DNA from 2 places in the Gordonia sp. SCSIO 19800 genome. Region 1 is predicted to be linked to the other one. Evidence: riboswitches for the same ligand, from Rfam matches in the RefSeq annotation. Region 1 holds a riboswitch; the other holds the start of a gene.
What was found. A riboswitch is a leader RNA that binds a small molecule or an ion and turns the genes downstream of it on or off. The one in region 1 is predicted to bind cyclic di-AMP.
Positions count from the first base shown of each region.

Region 1 (7,334 bases):
TCGAGGCGATCGCCGCGTCCTGCGCCGCGGGCAGGGCGGACGCCGCGACCCCCATGTACATCTTCTTCAGCCGCGCCTCGTCGAATCGATCGGCGACGTAGGCGGCCAGCGACCACGCACTCTGATAAGCCACCTGTGAAGTCTGACCGTCCATCGCGAAGTCGGTGTCGGCGGGTGGCCCGGTCGGAACCCGACCGGCACGCACGGACGCGATCAGGTCGGGTGCGGCATCCGCGATCCTCGTGTGAGTCCCTTTGCGCCCGACGTATTCGGCCACGCCCTCGGTGATCCAGAGCGGCGCGTCGAGCGCGGTGTGAACGCGGGCCGCGACATGGGTCAACTCGTGCCGGAGAACCACCGCGAGCGTCGGTGCGGCGAGTTCCCGGGCCGCCGGGGTCAGGATGATGCGCTGTCCGGTCGCGGTGCGCTGGACCAGGTCGAGGCTGCTGAACACGGTCGCGGCCGCCGCGGTCCCGGTCGCCGCTCGACCCTCGGGTACGAGGGCGGCGAACTCGTCGTCGGTCGCCGTGGCGACCACGACGGCGCGGCGATCCCAGTCGTCGCCCCAGAAGTCACTGACGGCATCCACCGCCCCGGGCAGCTCCCGCTGCAGCGTCGCCACCGTCGAAGACGTTCGGGGATACGAGGCGACCACCGACGTGCCGCCTGCGGTCGCGGTGTCGGCCACCTGGAGTCCGGGCAGCTCCCACATCTGAGTGGGTGCGGGTTCTCCTCCCAGGGCCGTGGCGTCTCCGACGAGGCGCCAGGCCTCGCCGTAGCGGGCGACCACGAACTGGGTGCCGACGACCACCTCGGCCTCGTCGACTCCCGGGACCCCCTCACCGCCGAGCGCATAGCGCAACTCCACCGGAGCGACCCACGAGTCCGAACTCCCCCCGGCATCGAGGAGCTCCTGCAACTCACCGGGTACGAGCACCTCCGCCTCTTCGGTGGGCGCAAGCTGATAACCGAACCGTGCGAACCGCAGGGTGCCGCTGCGACCGTTCCGCGGCGTGAACCGGCTGGGCGCGAAACCCGCGGCGGCCGTGACGAATCCGTCCTTGAACGCCGGGGTGGCAGCGGTGTCGACGAGGGTGCCGATCGCGCGCACATCCCCGGAACGCACCGCTTCGGTGAGCGCGTCGAGCAACCGCGTCACGCCCGCCGCTCGATCACGCTCGTAGACGTTGACCGCGGGGCTCGACGACACGGGCGCGGCGGACGAGCCGGGCCCGCCGGGCACATCGACCGTGCCGCACGCGGTGGCAACTGCGATGACCAGAACGACCACGGCCGAGACGAGGCCGGCGCGCCCGCGCGGTGAGGTCACCGGTGGGACTAGAACCGGCGGGCAGAGTTGTACGGTCCGGCCTCGTCGAGCGGCTCGACCTTGACCGGAACGCCGAAGGTCGAGGCGTGGATGACATAGCCGTCACCGACGTACATACCGACGTGATGGGCATCGGGATAGTAGATGACCAGATCACCGGGCTTGAGATCGTTCTTCTCGACCGGCTGACCGCCGGCCATCTGCGCCTGACTCGATCGCGGGATGGTCTTGCCGGCCTGCCGGAACGCCCACACCATGAGTCCCGAGCAGTCGAACGAATTCGGTCCGGTGGCGCCCCACACGTAGGGGTCACCGATCCGGGTGAGCGCGGCGTGGGTGGCGATCAGCCCGGCGGCGGTGCCCTTGGGCACCAGTCGCGGATCGAAGTCGAAGGTCGGACCGCGCAGAGCCGCCAACTGCTTGCCGGTCATCGACTTGTAGATCGACCGGATCTGGATCGCCTGGAGCTGCAGGTCGGCTTGCTTCGTCTGAAGGTCACCACGGACCCGTTCGGCGCGGGAGACCGCCTCGGAGGCGGCCACCGCCGTGCGCTCGGCATCCTTCTTCGCGATGGCGGTCCTGGCCCGTACCTTCTTGATCGCGGTCAGGTCCACCGACGCCTGACGCGAGATCATGTCGAGTCCCGACATCTGGTCCAGGAGCGCCTGCGGGGAGTCGCTGACCATCACGGCGTACAGCCCGCTGACCCGCGCGCCCTGATAGCTGGCGCGAACGATCGCGTCGACACGATTCTGGTGCACGGCGAGCTGGGCGCGGCTGGCGTCCAGCGTCTGCTGCGCCTCGGCCGCGGCCTTCTTGGCCGCCGCCACGATGCCGCGCTGCTTGTCATACTCGATCTTCGCGTTGTGCATCGCCTCGGTGGTCTTCTCCGCGTCGATGCCCAGTTGCTTGTAGCGGTCGAGCAGCTGATCGGCCGAGCGCGCGGGCACCGCACGGGCGTCCCCGACCCCGCCGGCGACCGTCGGTGCCAGGACGGCGAACGCCGACAGCACACAGAGCGCCACCATCAGCGGGCCCGAACGCATCCTCGGCCGCGTCGCGCGACCACGCCCCTCCCCGATCAGCACGGTCTACTCACTCCCTCGTGTGTGCTCGTCGATCCCTGAGCATCCCGGTCCCCTGCACCCGTACCCCGCGTCCCGTCGACCACCCTAGGCGGCCGACCGGCCCCCGGGACTGGTTCGGGCGGATCGCAATCCACGCGATCCGCCCGTCCAGAGACCTTCGTGCTCAGTCTGTTCGTGTTCAGTTGTCGTCAGTACCGACGGATGCCCGTCAGGGTCCACTCCTTGACGGCGTCGCGCTTGACCGGCGTGCCGTAGTTGGACGAGTGGACGAACTGACCGTTGCCGACGTAGATGCCGGCGTGACCGCCACCGTTGAAGATCATGACGTCGCCGGGCTTGGCATCGGAGTACGACACCGCGCGTCCGCCGCCGAGCTGGCCGTAGCTGTCGCGCGGGATGTTCTTGCCGGCCTGCTTGTAGGACCAGTAGACGAGGCCCGAGCAGTCGAATGCGTTGGGGCCGGCGGAACCGTAGGAGTACGGCGCACCGATCTTGCTCTCGGCGGCCTTCACTGCCTTCTGACCGGCGGTCAGCTGCGGCTGGCCCAGGGGCGCGCCGCCACCCTGGGGGCGGAACTGCTGCGGGATCTGCTCCGGCGCGATACCCGGCACGGTGAACTGCCCCAGGTTGGGGATCTCGACCGTGGCTGCGGGCGACTTCTTCACAGGCGTGGCCTCAGGCGCGGGCTTGGCCTCCGGGGCCTTCGCACCGGGCAGGGCCGGGATCTCGAAAGTGCCCAGCGGGGTGTGGACCGGGGCGGCGAGAGCAGGGCCGGCGGCTGCGGCGAGCGAACCGAGTGTGATCGATCCAGCGATCACCGCCTTCTTGGCGACCGTGCTGCCACGATTGGGCTGTTCCAAACGATGTTTGGCCACGAAGCGAGTTCTCCTTCAGATCTTCCTCTACCGCCGACCGAGTTAGCTGTCGGGTTCGGGCCGGAAGAGTGGCCCTACACGTTTTTCGCGCAAGAGGTATCCACTGGACACTCATGCGTGGCAACGCGATTCACCCCGATTCGGATCGGCTTCGGCTGAGTCGCACCAGTCTGATGCGCTCCGACGATCCCGTCCGAAGGTTGTGGTTCCCCGGTTCGCCCGCGAGGGCGATTGAGCGGTGACTACTGCGGACCACTTCTGTTGAAGCGGGACGCTCCGCAAAGGTCTCAGAAAGGTTACGAAATCGGATGCGCTCTGTCCACTAGGCGACAGACAGCCAAACCTGGGCCGCTTCTCAGCCTGCCCTGAGGACAGTCACAGAGGCGCGTCGATCCGGTGCCTGAACTGCGGTTTTAGCGGATCTTGCAGATCGTGCAGCGCTGCTGGTCACCATTGCAGCAGCCTGCAGGACGTCGATGGCGAGGTCCAGCTCGGTGTCCGCGTCTGAGGTGGACGCCGTTACCGAAACTCCACCTTCGTCCGGCATATCGTCCCAGCTCGGGCCACCAAACAGCACTGTCATCATGCACCCGTCGCAAGCGACGGGACGAGCCGGGCAGCGCGCACAGTCGACGTACATAATGTGATCTCCATCTCATCTGGCGAGGGCGGGCCGCGTCGGCCCCGTTACGGGTCGGTGACCGTGAGAGCACCGCATTTCTCACGTCCAGGTGGAGACTAGGGGCGCCCACCGACAAGTCCGTCGAACAGCGATCGACACAGCAGTCACACGGGTCACACGACACACAGTCGGAGCGTCGCGGTCGTGATGTCGGTGGATCGAACTAGTGTTCGCCGGGTGACGCAGACCAGCGTGGACGGCTCGCCCGCGGGGCAGCTCACCTTCGCCGACCTGGAGGCCGCCGACCAGGGGGCCACGGGTGAGACGTCGAACGAGTTCAGCGACCGCTCGCTCTTCGAGACGACCCTCGTCGTCGTCGACCTCGAGACCACCGGGTCCGACCCGGTCCGTGACCGGATCACCGAGATCGGCGCGGTCAAGATCCGCGGCGGCGAGGTCGTCGGCGAGTTCGCCACGCTGGTCGACCCCGGCCGGCCGATCCCCCCGCAGATCGTGACCCTCACCGGCATCACCACCGCGATGCTGACCGACGCCCCCCGGATCGAGTCGGTGCTGCCGTCGTTCTTCGAGTTCGCCCGCGGCTCGATCCTGGTGGCCCACAACGCTCGTTTCGACATGGGTTTCCTTCGGCAGAACGCGATCCGGCTCCACCTGCCGTGGACGTTCAGCCTCAGCCTGTGCACGGTGACCATGGCCCGGCGCATCCTCAGCCGTGACGAGGCGCCGACGGTCAAGCTCAGCGCGCTCGCCGACCTGTTCGACGTCTCCGTGCGGCCCACCCACCGGGCGCTCGACGATGCGCGCGCCACGGTGGAGGTCTTCCACCGGCTCCTCGAGCGCGTCGGCAATCAGGGCATCGCGACCGTCGGCGACCTGACGTCGTATCTCCCGAAGACCAACCCGCGCCTGCGCGCCAAACGCGCACTCGCCGACCATGTCCCGGCCCGGCCCGGGGTGTACCTGTTCCGCGGCCCGTCGAACGAGGTCCTCTACGTGGGCACCGCGGTGGACCTCCGCCGCCGGGTCCGGTCGTACTTCAGTGGCAACGACCCGCGCCGCCGCATCGCGGAGATGGTGCTCCTCGCCCAGCGGGTCGACGTCGTGGAGTGTTCCCACGCCCTGGAGGCCGCCGTCCGCGAACTCCGGCTCCTCGGCGCGCACGCACCGGCGTACAACCGACGATCGACCCAGCCGCACAAGGGTTGGTGGGTGACCCTGACCGAGGAACGCTTCCCCCGGCTCAAGGTCAGCCGAACACCCACCGACGAGTCGATCGGCCCGGTGGGCAACCGCAACAACGCGGCGACCGTCGCCGACGTGATCTCGGCGGCCGCCGGTCTGCGCACGTGCACGACACGGCTCGGCGCGACGGGCTACCACTGGTGTCCCGAGGCCGATGGGAGGCGGCGGCCGGGGTCCTGCCGTGCGGCCACGGCGCAGCCGCAGACGGTGCCGGACTACTCTCCCCGGGTCACCGCGGCCCGCCGGCTCATGCGAGGTGAGGCCGACGAACTCCTCGACGGCCTCACCGCGCACCTCACCGACCTTGCCCAGGCCCACATGTTCGAGACCGCGGCGCGGCATCGGGACCGTCTCGCGCTCACGATCGACGCCCTCGCCCGCTGCCAGCGACTGGCCGCGCTGTGCGCGATCGCCGAGATCGTGGTCGCCCGGCCCGACGGTGAACGCGGCTGGCAGTTCGCGGTCATCCGGTACGGACGTCTCGCCGCCGCCGGACGCGCCCGACGCGGCGTCTCGCCCATGCCCGTCGTCGACGCGCTCGTCGCAGCCGCGGAGACCGTGTTACCGGCCCCCGGTCCGCTGCGGGGCGCGCCGGCCGAGGAGGTCGGCCTCGTGTACCGCTGGATGACCGAACCGGGCGCGCGCATCGTGTCGACGAGTGAGCCGGTCGCCCTGCCCGCCGGTTCCGCCGAACGCCGGCTCGGGTGGTCGCAGTCGGCGCACGACGCACGTGCGGCCAGACCCGTCGCCGACTCTCGCACACGGCAGGCGAGCTGAGGGCCACGCACCACTAGGCTGGCGGCATGATCACCGCCATCGTCCTCATCCAGGCCGACATCCACCGGATCCCGGAGACCGCCCAGGCCGTCGCCGACATCCCCGGGGTCGAAGAGGTGTACTCCTGTGCGGGCGACGTCGATCTGATCGCGAAGATCCGGGTCCGTGACCACGAACAGATCGCGACGGTCGTCACCGGCCAGATCAACCGGCTACCGGGGGTTCTCAAGAGCGCGACACACATCGCGTTCCGCAGTTACTCCAGCTCCGACGTCGAGGGTGGTTTCTCCATCGGCGAGAACTGACCCGCCGAACACTGAGCCCCACAAGGATTTCGGGGCAGCGTGACCGTCAGGCGGGCGCGGCGAGCCGGCCGCTGAGCTCAGCCCACCGCTGCAGCAGGTCGGCGGCGGCACCGTCGTCGATCGCATCGGCCGCACGCTCCTTCGCGGCGCCGAGGGCATCGGTCAGTTCCGCCGAGCTCATCGGGGCCTCCTGCTCGAACGCGACGATGGCGCCGGCCGAGTTCAGCAGCACCGCGTCCCGGACCGGGCCCGTGGTCCCGGCCAGCAACTCGCGGGCGATCGCGGCGTTGACCGTCGCGTCTCCCCCCTGCAGGGCGGAGAGTTCCACGCGCGCGATCCCCAGATCCGTCGGGTCGACGGTGAGTTCGTTCACCTGCCCGGCGACGACCTGCCAGACCGTCGACGTGGTGGTGGTCGTCAGTTCGTCGAGACCGTCGTCGCCGCGGACCACCAGCGCGGAGCCGCCGCGCTCGGCGAAAGCCCGCGCCAGAACCGGCGCCAGGTCGGCAAAGGCGCAGCCGATCAGCCCCCGGCTGGGTGTCGCCGGATTGGTCAGCGGCCCCAGCACGTTGAAGACCGTCGGGATGCCGATCTCCTTGCGCGGCGGACCGGTGAAGCGGAACGCCGGATGGAACACCGGCGCGAAGCAGAAGCCGATCCCGAGTTCTGCCACGCACTGCGCGACCGCGGCGGCATCGAGGGAGATGTCGACGCCGAGCGCCTCCAGCACATCGGCACCGCCGCTCTTCGACGACGCCGCACGGTTGCCGTGCTTGACCACCGCGACGCCCGACGCAGCGATCACGATCGACGTCATCGTGGAGATGTTCACCGTGTGCGACCGGTCGCCGCCGGTCCCCACGACGTCGACGGCCGGGCGACCGACGTCCACGAGCGTCGCGTGGTCGAGCATCGCGCGCGACAAGCCGAGGAGCTCCGCCGGTGCGGCGCCCTTCATCTTCACCCCGACGCCGAACGCGGCGATCTGGGCTCCGGTCGCACTGTCGGTCATGATCTCGTTCATCGCCCACGCGGCCTCGTCGGCGTCGAGGTCGAGGCGATCGGTGACCTTGC
Region 1 is NZ_JAGRQM010000008.1:123,945-131,278, forward strand. Features, by position in the region: gene KB201_RS11680 (hypothetical protein) at 1-1,330, opposite strand, end outside; gene KB201_RS11685 (NlpC/P60 family protein) at 1,339-2,376, opposite strand; gene KB201_RS11690 (C40 family peptidase) at 2,607-3,293, opposite strand; cyclic di-AMP (ydaO/yuaA leader) riboswitch at 3,310-3,541, opposite strand; gene KB201_RS11695 (DEDD exonuclease domain-containing protein) at 4,123-5,955, shown strand; gene KB201_RS11700 (Lrp/AsnC family transcriptional regulator) at 5,982-6,260, shown strand; gene trpD (anthranilate phosphoribosyltransferase) at 6,307-7,334, opposite strand, start outside.

Region 2 (7,334 bases), on a different contig from region 1:
TCCGCCGGCCGACGAGGCGACCCGGGCGATGCCGACCGACCACGGGCCCCAGAACGGTGGAAGCCGTACACCCAAGAAGCTGACGGTGATGCGGGTCGCGGCGATGCGGAGTCGCGAGCTGACCGGCAGGGGGATCGGCAAGATCCACCGGGCGGCCACCGCCGACGGCGCCGACCAGTCGGGCCTGACCGCGCTGACGCTGCCGGTGATCGCCAACTTCGCCGCCGACGCCGCGATGGCCGTCGCGCTGGCGAACACGCTGTTCTTCGCCGCCGCGACCGGTGAGTCGAAGACCAATGTGGCCTTGTACCTGGCACTGACGATCGCGCCGTTCGCCCTGATCGCTCCGCTCATCGGCCCGCTCCTCGACCGACTGCAGCGCGGCCGCCGCATCGCCATGGCCACGACCTTCGGCCTGCGCGTCGTCCTGGCCCTGCTCATCATGGCCAACGTCCAGTGGAACGACATCACCCAGCAGCTCGAATACGACCCATGGGTGCTCTATCCGTGTGCCCTCGGTCTGCTGGTGCTGTCCAAATCGTTCGGCGTCCTCAAGTCGGCCGTCACGCCGCGGGTGGTGCCGCCGACCATCGACCTTCCCCGGGTCAATTCACGGCTGACCATTTTCGGCCTCATCGGGGGCACGGTCGTGGGCGGCGCGGTCGCCGCGGCCATCGAGTTCCTCCTCGGCCAGCTGCTCCCGCTGCATCTGCCGGGTGCCATGGTGTGGCTGGCCGTCGTCGCGGCCGCGGGCGCCTACCTGTGCATGCGCATCCCGGCGTGGGTCGAGTCCACCGAGGGCGAGATCCCGACGACCCTCACGTACCACGGCGAGCCCGCGCGGTCGGTCCCCGGCGACTCCGAGCAGCCGACGAGCGCTCGCGACGGCGCGAAGATGCTCGCGGCGAAGATGCGCCAGCCACTCGGACGCAAGGTCGTCGCCGGGTTGTGGGGCAACGGCACGATCCGCATCCTGACCGGCTTCCTGACGCTGTTCGTGGCGTTCTACGCCAAGGCCCAGCAGGGCGACGCCTCGGACTGGACCCAGCTGCTTCTCCTCGGCGCGGTCGGCGCCGCCGCCGGCGTCGGCAACATGATCGGCAACGGCGTCGGCACCCGCCTCGAGCTGAAGAACCCGCCGAACATCGTCGTCGGCGCGACCGCCGCCTGCTTCGTCGTCGCGGTCCTGGCCGCCATCTTCGGCAACATCGCCGCGGCCGCCGTGGCAGCCCTGGTCGCCTCCGGCACCAGCGCGATCGGGAAGGTGTGCCTCGACTCGTCCATCCAGGACGACCTGCCCGACGAGTCCCGCGCCTCGGCGTTCGGCCGGTCGGAGACGGTGCTGCAGCTGTCGTGGGTCTTCGGCGCCTCGCTCGGGGTGCTGCTGCCGCCGACCCTGTGGATCGGGTTCACGGTCGTCTCGGTACTGCTCGGCCTCGGGCTGCTGCAGACGGTGATGACCACCCGCGGCAAGTCACTGGTCCCCGGTCTGGGCGGTCGACGCCCCGACCACGCCGCGCCCACCGTCGCCTTCCGCGCGGCAGAAGCCCGATCGGCCACCCGGACCGGTCCGGCGGACGCCGACACCCGACCGCACGCCGCGCGGCCCTCGACCGCCCGGATGCCCACCCGGACCCCGTCGACCGCCCCGTTCGAGACCCGGGGTGAGCGCCCGTACAGCCCCGGCGATCACCCGCCGCCCAACCAGACAGGACAACGTCGTCAGTGATCAGCAGTGGTGAGAAGAAGGCTCTGTCGATCATCGCGATCGTCGTCGTGCTGTTCGTCGCGGTGGTGGGGACGTCGGTGTTCCTGCTGACCCGCAACGCGGCGCACGACGATCAGCCCTACCTGCACGTCGCGGTCGGCGATGAGTTGCACACCGTCGATCCGCGCTGGTGGTGCGATTTGATGCTGACCGCGTGCGATCCCGAGATCACCGCGCCGAACGAGACCGCGACGGTGCCGGTGCCGGTGGGTTCGACGATCATGCTGACGGTCTCGAGCGAGATCGCGCAGGGTCCGTGGAACCTCGCGGCGGTCTATCGGACTCCGCGCGGGATCGTCGAGGACGAGCAGCAGCAGGGCGCGGACGACACCTTCACCCTGACGCTCCGGTCGGAACCGGACCGGGTGCTGGTCGGGTTCACCGTGATCTCGGCGTCGGCGCGGCTCACCCCCGCCGACGACGTCCTGCCGCGCGGCGAGCTCGCGGTTCAGACCGCGCCCGCCGCGTAGTCGGCCCTAGGAGTCGAGCTCCCGCGCGACGGCACGCACGACTTCGGAGATCCGCTGTGCGGTCTTACGGTCGGGGTAACGCCCCTTGCGCAGGTCCGGCTGGACCTTGCCCTCGAGCAGGGTGATGAGGTCGGCGACCATCCCGTGCAGTTCGTCGGGGGTGTGCCGCTTCACGTCCTTGCGGGCGGCTTCGCGCACGTTCTTGGAGACGCTGGGTGCCGGTTCGAGCACCTTCACGCTCAACGCCTGCGGGCCGCGACGACCGGCGGCCATGCCGAACTCGACGCGCTGGCCCGGCTTGAGCGCCTCGACTCCGTCGGGCAACGCTGCCGAACGGACGTAGACGTCCTCACCGCTCTCCTGGGAGAGGAAGCCGAAGCCTTTGTCCGCGTCGTACCACTTCACCTTGCCGGTCGGCACTGTGCTCACCCTCATCTGTTCTAGATCTGTCGAAAAACGACCCGTCACGACAAAAGACGCCGTCACCCATCTCGCGGCCCGGACGGTGGAAGACCGTGCGAGCCCAGACGGATGCAAGGCGCCTGCTTCGGACCATCCTAGCCAACGCCCCACCGCGCGGTCACACCATTACCCGGCGGGCACGGATCGCGCGGCGTCGCACCGGCGCGCGTTGCACTACCGTGGCGGGTATGCAGAAGACATCCTCCCCGCGGTTGCTGCAGGCTGCCGGGGTCGTGTTCATGATCGGAATTCTGGCGATCGTGGCGTTGTTCCTGACACCGTTGGTGACCGGCGGCGACACCGCGCCGACCGCCGTCTATCTGCTGACCATGTGCGCACCGCTGGGCTTCGTCCTGGGCCTGGTGTACGCACTCCGTGCCGGACGCCGAGCCAGGTGAGGACCGTGACCACAACCATCGACACCACCCCCGATCTCTCCCCCGTCTCCGACGGGCGGGCGCTGCGTGACGCGTACAGCTGTTTCCCGTCGGGCGTCGTGGCGGTGTGTTGCGAACAGCGTGACGGGGATTCGACCACATTGATCGGAATGGCCGCGAGCTCGTTCACCACCGTGTCGCTCGACCCGCCGCTCGTCTCGGTCTGCGTCCAGAACACCTCGACGACCTGGCCGCGGATCCGTACCGCACCGGCCATCGGGGTCAGCGTGTTCGCCGGCGACCAGATCGAACTCTGCAAGCAGCTCGCCGGGTCGTCGGAGCACCGGTTCGACGGCATCACGCCGCTGAGCACCGATCGCGGGGCGGTCTTCGTGCCCGACGCGGCCGCCCACCTGTCGTGCACGATCCACAACGAGATCCAGGCCGGCGACCACACCGTCGTGTTGCTGGAGATCGGGACCTTGCGCGCCGATCCCGACATCGAGCCCCTGGTCTTCCACGCCAGCACCTTCCGCGCCCTGGAGGCGCGCACGGACCCGACCCGGAAGTGAGTCGCCCAGCACCATGAGCACGGTCGGCCTCGGACTGCCGCTGCCCCGCTCCCCGCGGGAAGCAGCGACCTCCGACGCGCCCACCGACGGGCCGTTGCTCGACACCTTCGGTCGGGTCGCGAAGGATCTCCGGGTCTCGGTCACCGACCGCTGCAATCTGCGGTGCTCGTACTGCATGCCGGCCGAGGGCCTCGACTGGATGCCCACCGACCAGGTGCTGTCCACCGACGAACTGATCCGGGTGCTCACCGTCGCAGTGCGCCACCTGGGAATCGAGCGCATCCGATTCACCGGCGGCGAACCACTGCTGCGCCGCGACCTCGAGGACGTCATCGCCGCCGTCGCGGGCCTCCCGCAGTCGCCCGAGATCGCGATGACGACGAACGGACTCGGACTGACCCGGCGGGTCGGCGGTCTGGTCGACGCCGGCCTCGGCCGTATCAACATCTCGCTGGACACCATCGACCCGGCCCGCTTCGCCGAGATCACGCGCCGGGACCGTCTGTCCGATGTGCTCGACGGCCTGGCGGCGGCCCGCCGCGCCGGGCTCGACCCGGTCAAGGTCAACGCCGTGGTACCCGACCGCAGCGACCTGCCCGGAGTCCCCGACCTGCTCGCCTACTGTCTCGAGCACGGTTACGAGCTGCGCATCATCGAACAGATGCCACTCGACGCCGACCATGCGTGGCAGCGAGCACAGATGGTGACCGCACAGGAGATCCTCGCGACCCTGCGGAAGCGGTTCACCCTGCTGCCCGACCCTGCGCCACGTGGGAGCGCGCCCGCCGCCACGTGGCTCGTCGACGGCCACCGCGGCGCGCACGGCCCGGCACGCGTCGGGGTGATCGCGTCGGTCACCCGGCCGTTCTGCGGGGACTGCGACCGCACCCGGCTCACCGCGGACGGATCACTGCGCAACTGCCTGTTCGCGACGTCGGAAACCGACGTGCGGCACGCGTTGCGCACCCTCCCCGACGACGAGATCGACGCCGCCCTCGCGCGCCTGTGGCGCGCGAACATGTGGGCGAAAGCGGCGGGCCACGAAGTGAACGCGGCGGGCTTCACCCAACCGGATCGGCCGATGTCGGCGATCGGCGGCTAGGCTCGCGTCCGATGCAGCTCACAGTTCGTTTCTTCGCGGCCGCGCGCGCCGCGGCCGGTGCCGAGGAGAAGGTGATCGACGTCGACCCGTCGACCCCGCTCGGCGCCCTCGAGGGCATCCTCGCCGCCGGAAACCCCTCCCTCGCCACGGTTCTCGAACGCTGCTCGTATCTGCGCGACGAGATCGCGTTCTCCGATCGGACGCGTGCGCTCGGCACGTGCACGACACTCGACGTCCTCCCCCCGTTTGCCGGTGGCTGACGCCACACCCGGCCTGTGACCTTAGTCACATCACGGTGCGGTAACAGGATGGGCACGGGACGGCCACTAACCCGTTGAACTGGGATGACGGCCGAAGTGGGTCGGAAGACCCGGATCCGGGCCGAAAATCGCTTGCGTCCAAGCAGGTGATTCAGTCCAACGAACGACGTACTGTTCGAAGCGTCCTCCTCGGAGGTCACGACACAGCAACCAAGACATAACGTCCCACCGGCCGCGCCGAGCCTCGTTCCGCCGGTGGGAACGACAAGCAATCTAGGAACGAGGACGGGGGACCCAACCTCATCCCCTGAGACCGGGCACCACACCAGGTGTCCTCGGGGTTAAGTCCCGGAAGTCGCGGCGACCACCACGACGACCCGGGACCGAGCACCTCTCGCTCGAACCCGACAGCTGACTTCGTAGGCGCGTGGAGAGAGGAAACACAGACATGTCCGGACGTCATCGCAAGCAGACGACCAGCACGGCCGCCAAGACCATCACCAAGGTCGCCCTCACCGGCGCGGTCCTCGGCGGCGGAGCAGCCCTCCTGGGCACCGGTACCGCCAATGCGGCCACCGACGCCGAGTGGAACCAGGTCGCGCAGTGCGAATCCGGTGGCAACTGGGCCATCGCGACCGGCAACGGCTACCACGGCGGCCTGCAGTTCTCCCCGAGCACCTGGACCGGCCACGGCGGCGGCGAGTTCGCCCCAACCGCCGATCAGGCCTCGCGCGAGGAGCAGATCGTCGTCGCCGAGCGTGTGCTCGGTTCGCAGGGCAAGGGTGCCTGGCCCACCTGTGGCACCGGCCTGTCGGGCTCGACCCCGCGCAGCGCGCCGACCGACACCCCGCGTGAGATCGCCCCGGTGCTCCCCGGCGGCAACGGCAGCGTCGACCTGGCGAAGACCACCGAGGACGTCGCCAACCAGGTCACCGACGCCCTCACCGAGGCCGGCGTCAGCCCCGAGATCAAGAACCTCTGGCAGGCGGCCAAGGACAGCGGCGTCACGCTGAACCAGGACCAGATCAAGCTGTTCAACGACAACAAGCACCTGCTGCCCAACCCCTGATCGCCGCTCGACGCCTGATCTGGGACCCAGACGAAGGGCCCCGCACGATGGACCATCCGTGCGGGGCCCTTTTCCATTGGTTTCGACAAGCTCAACCAGCGGGGGTCAGCTCAACCAGCGGGGGGTCAGCTCAACCAGCGGGGGTCAGCTCAACCAGCGGGGGGCGGGGTCAGGCCGAGTTGACCCATTCGTCGGTGCCGTCGTCGAAGAACTGGTGTTTCCAGACTGGCAGGCGGGCCTTGACCTCGTCGACGAGGCGCGAGCAGGTCTCGAACGCCGCCCGACGATGGTCGGCCGCCACCGCGACCACGAACGCGATGTCGCCGATGACGAGGTCGCCGACCCGGTGGGACACCGCGACCGCGCGCACCCCGTGGACCGCGGAGACCTCCGCGACGACCTCGGCCAGGACCTTCGTCGCCGTGGGATGCCCCGAGTAATGCAGCGCGGTCACGGTGCGGCCGCCGTCGTGGTCGCGGACCGCGCCCACGAACCCGACCACCGCACCGGCTTTACCTTCGGCGGCGTCGATGACCATCGCCTCGTGGTCGGCCAGCGTGATCGGCTCGTCGACGACCGCGGTGTGCACCACGTGCGAGCCGGCCTCTCGGGTCATCGGTGGTCGCCTCCGCGGATCTGATCGAGCGCGTGGTGGACGACGCCGGCGAGGACGCCGAGCCCGTCGCGGACCCCGCCGGTCGAACCGGGCAGGTTCACGACGAGGGTCGTCCCGGCGATTCCGGCGAGTCCGCGTGAGAGGACCGCGGTGGGCACCGTCGGCAGCCCGGCCGACCGGATGGCGTCGGCCAGACCCGGGATCTCGACGTCGAGGAGCGGGCGGGTCTGCTCCGGAGTCCGGTCCGTGGGCGTCAAACCCGTTCCGCCCGTGGTGATGACGAGGTCGACCTCGGCGTAGATCGCGGCGCGGAGGGCCTCGCCGACCGGCGGGCCGTCGGCGACGACGTCGCACTCGTCGACGGTGAAGCCCTGCTCGACCAGCCAGGCCTCGATGATCGGTCCGGACCGGTCTTCGTAGACACCGCTGCTGGCGCGGTTCGACGCGACGACGACGCGCGCCACGCGAGGAGTTCTCTGGTCAGTCATGAGCCGGGTCAGACGGTTCGCGGTACCAGTCGCCGGATTTGCCGCCGGTCTTGGCGAGCAGGCGGATGCCGTCCATCTGCGCCCGTCGGTCGACGGCCTTGACCATGTCGTGGAGTGTCAGCCCGGCGACTGCGACCGCTGTCAACGCCT
Region 2 is NZ_JAGRQM010000003.1:345,089-352,422, reverse strand. Features, by position in the region: gene KB201_RS05615 (MFS transporter) at 1-1,729, shown strand, start outside; gene KB201_RS05610 (DUF2771 family protein) at 1,726-2,238, shown strand; gene KB201_RS05605 (cold-shock protein) at 2,245-2,658, opposite strand; gene KB201_RS05600 (hypothetical protein) at 2,889-3,098, shown strand; gene KB201_RS05595 (flavin reductase family protein) at 3,104-3,649, shown strand; gene moaA (GTP 3',8-cyclase MoaA) at 3,663-4,751, shown strand; gene KB201_RS05585 (hypothetical protein) at 4,763-5,011, shown strand; cyclic di-AMP (ydaO/yuaA leader) riboswitch at 5,237-5,453, shown strand; gene KB201_RS05580 (transglycosylase family protein) at 5,460-6,080, shown strand; gene KB201_RS05575 (molybdenum cofactor biosynthesis protein MoaE) at 6,250-6,696, opposite strand; gene KB201_RS05570 (molybdenum cofactor biosynthesis protein B) at 6,693-7,184, opposite strand; gene moaC (cyclic pyranopterin monophosphate synthase MoaC) at 7,177-7,334, opposite strand, start outside.
Region 2: another riboswitch for cyclic di-AMP. It lies ahead of KB201_RS05580 (transglycosylase family protein); the one in region 1 lies ahead of KB201_RS11690 (C40 family peptidase).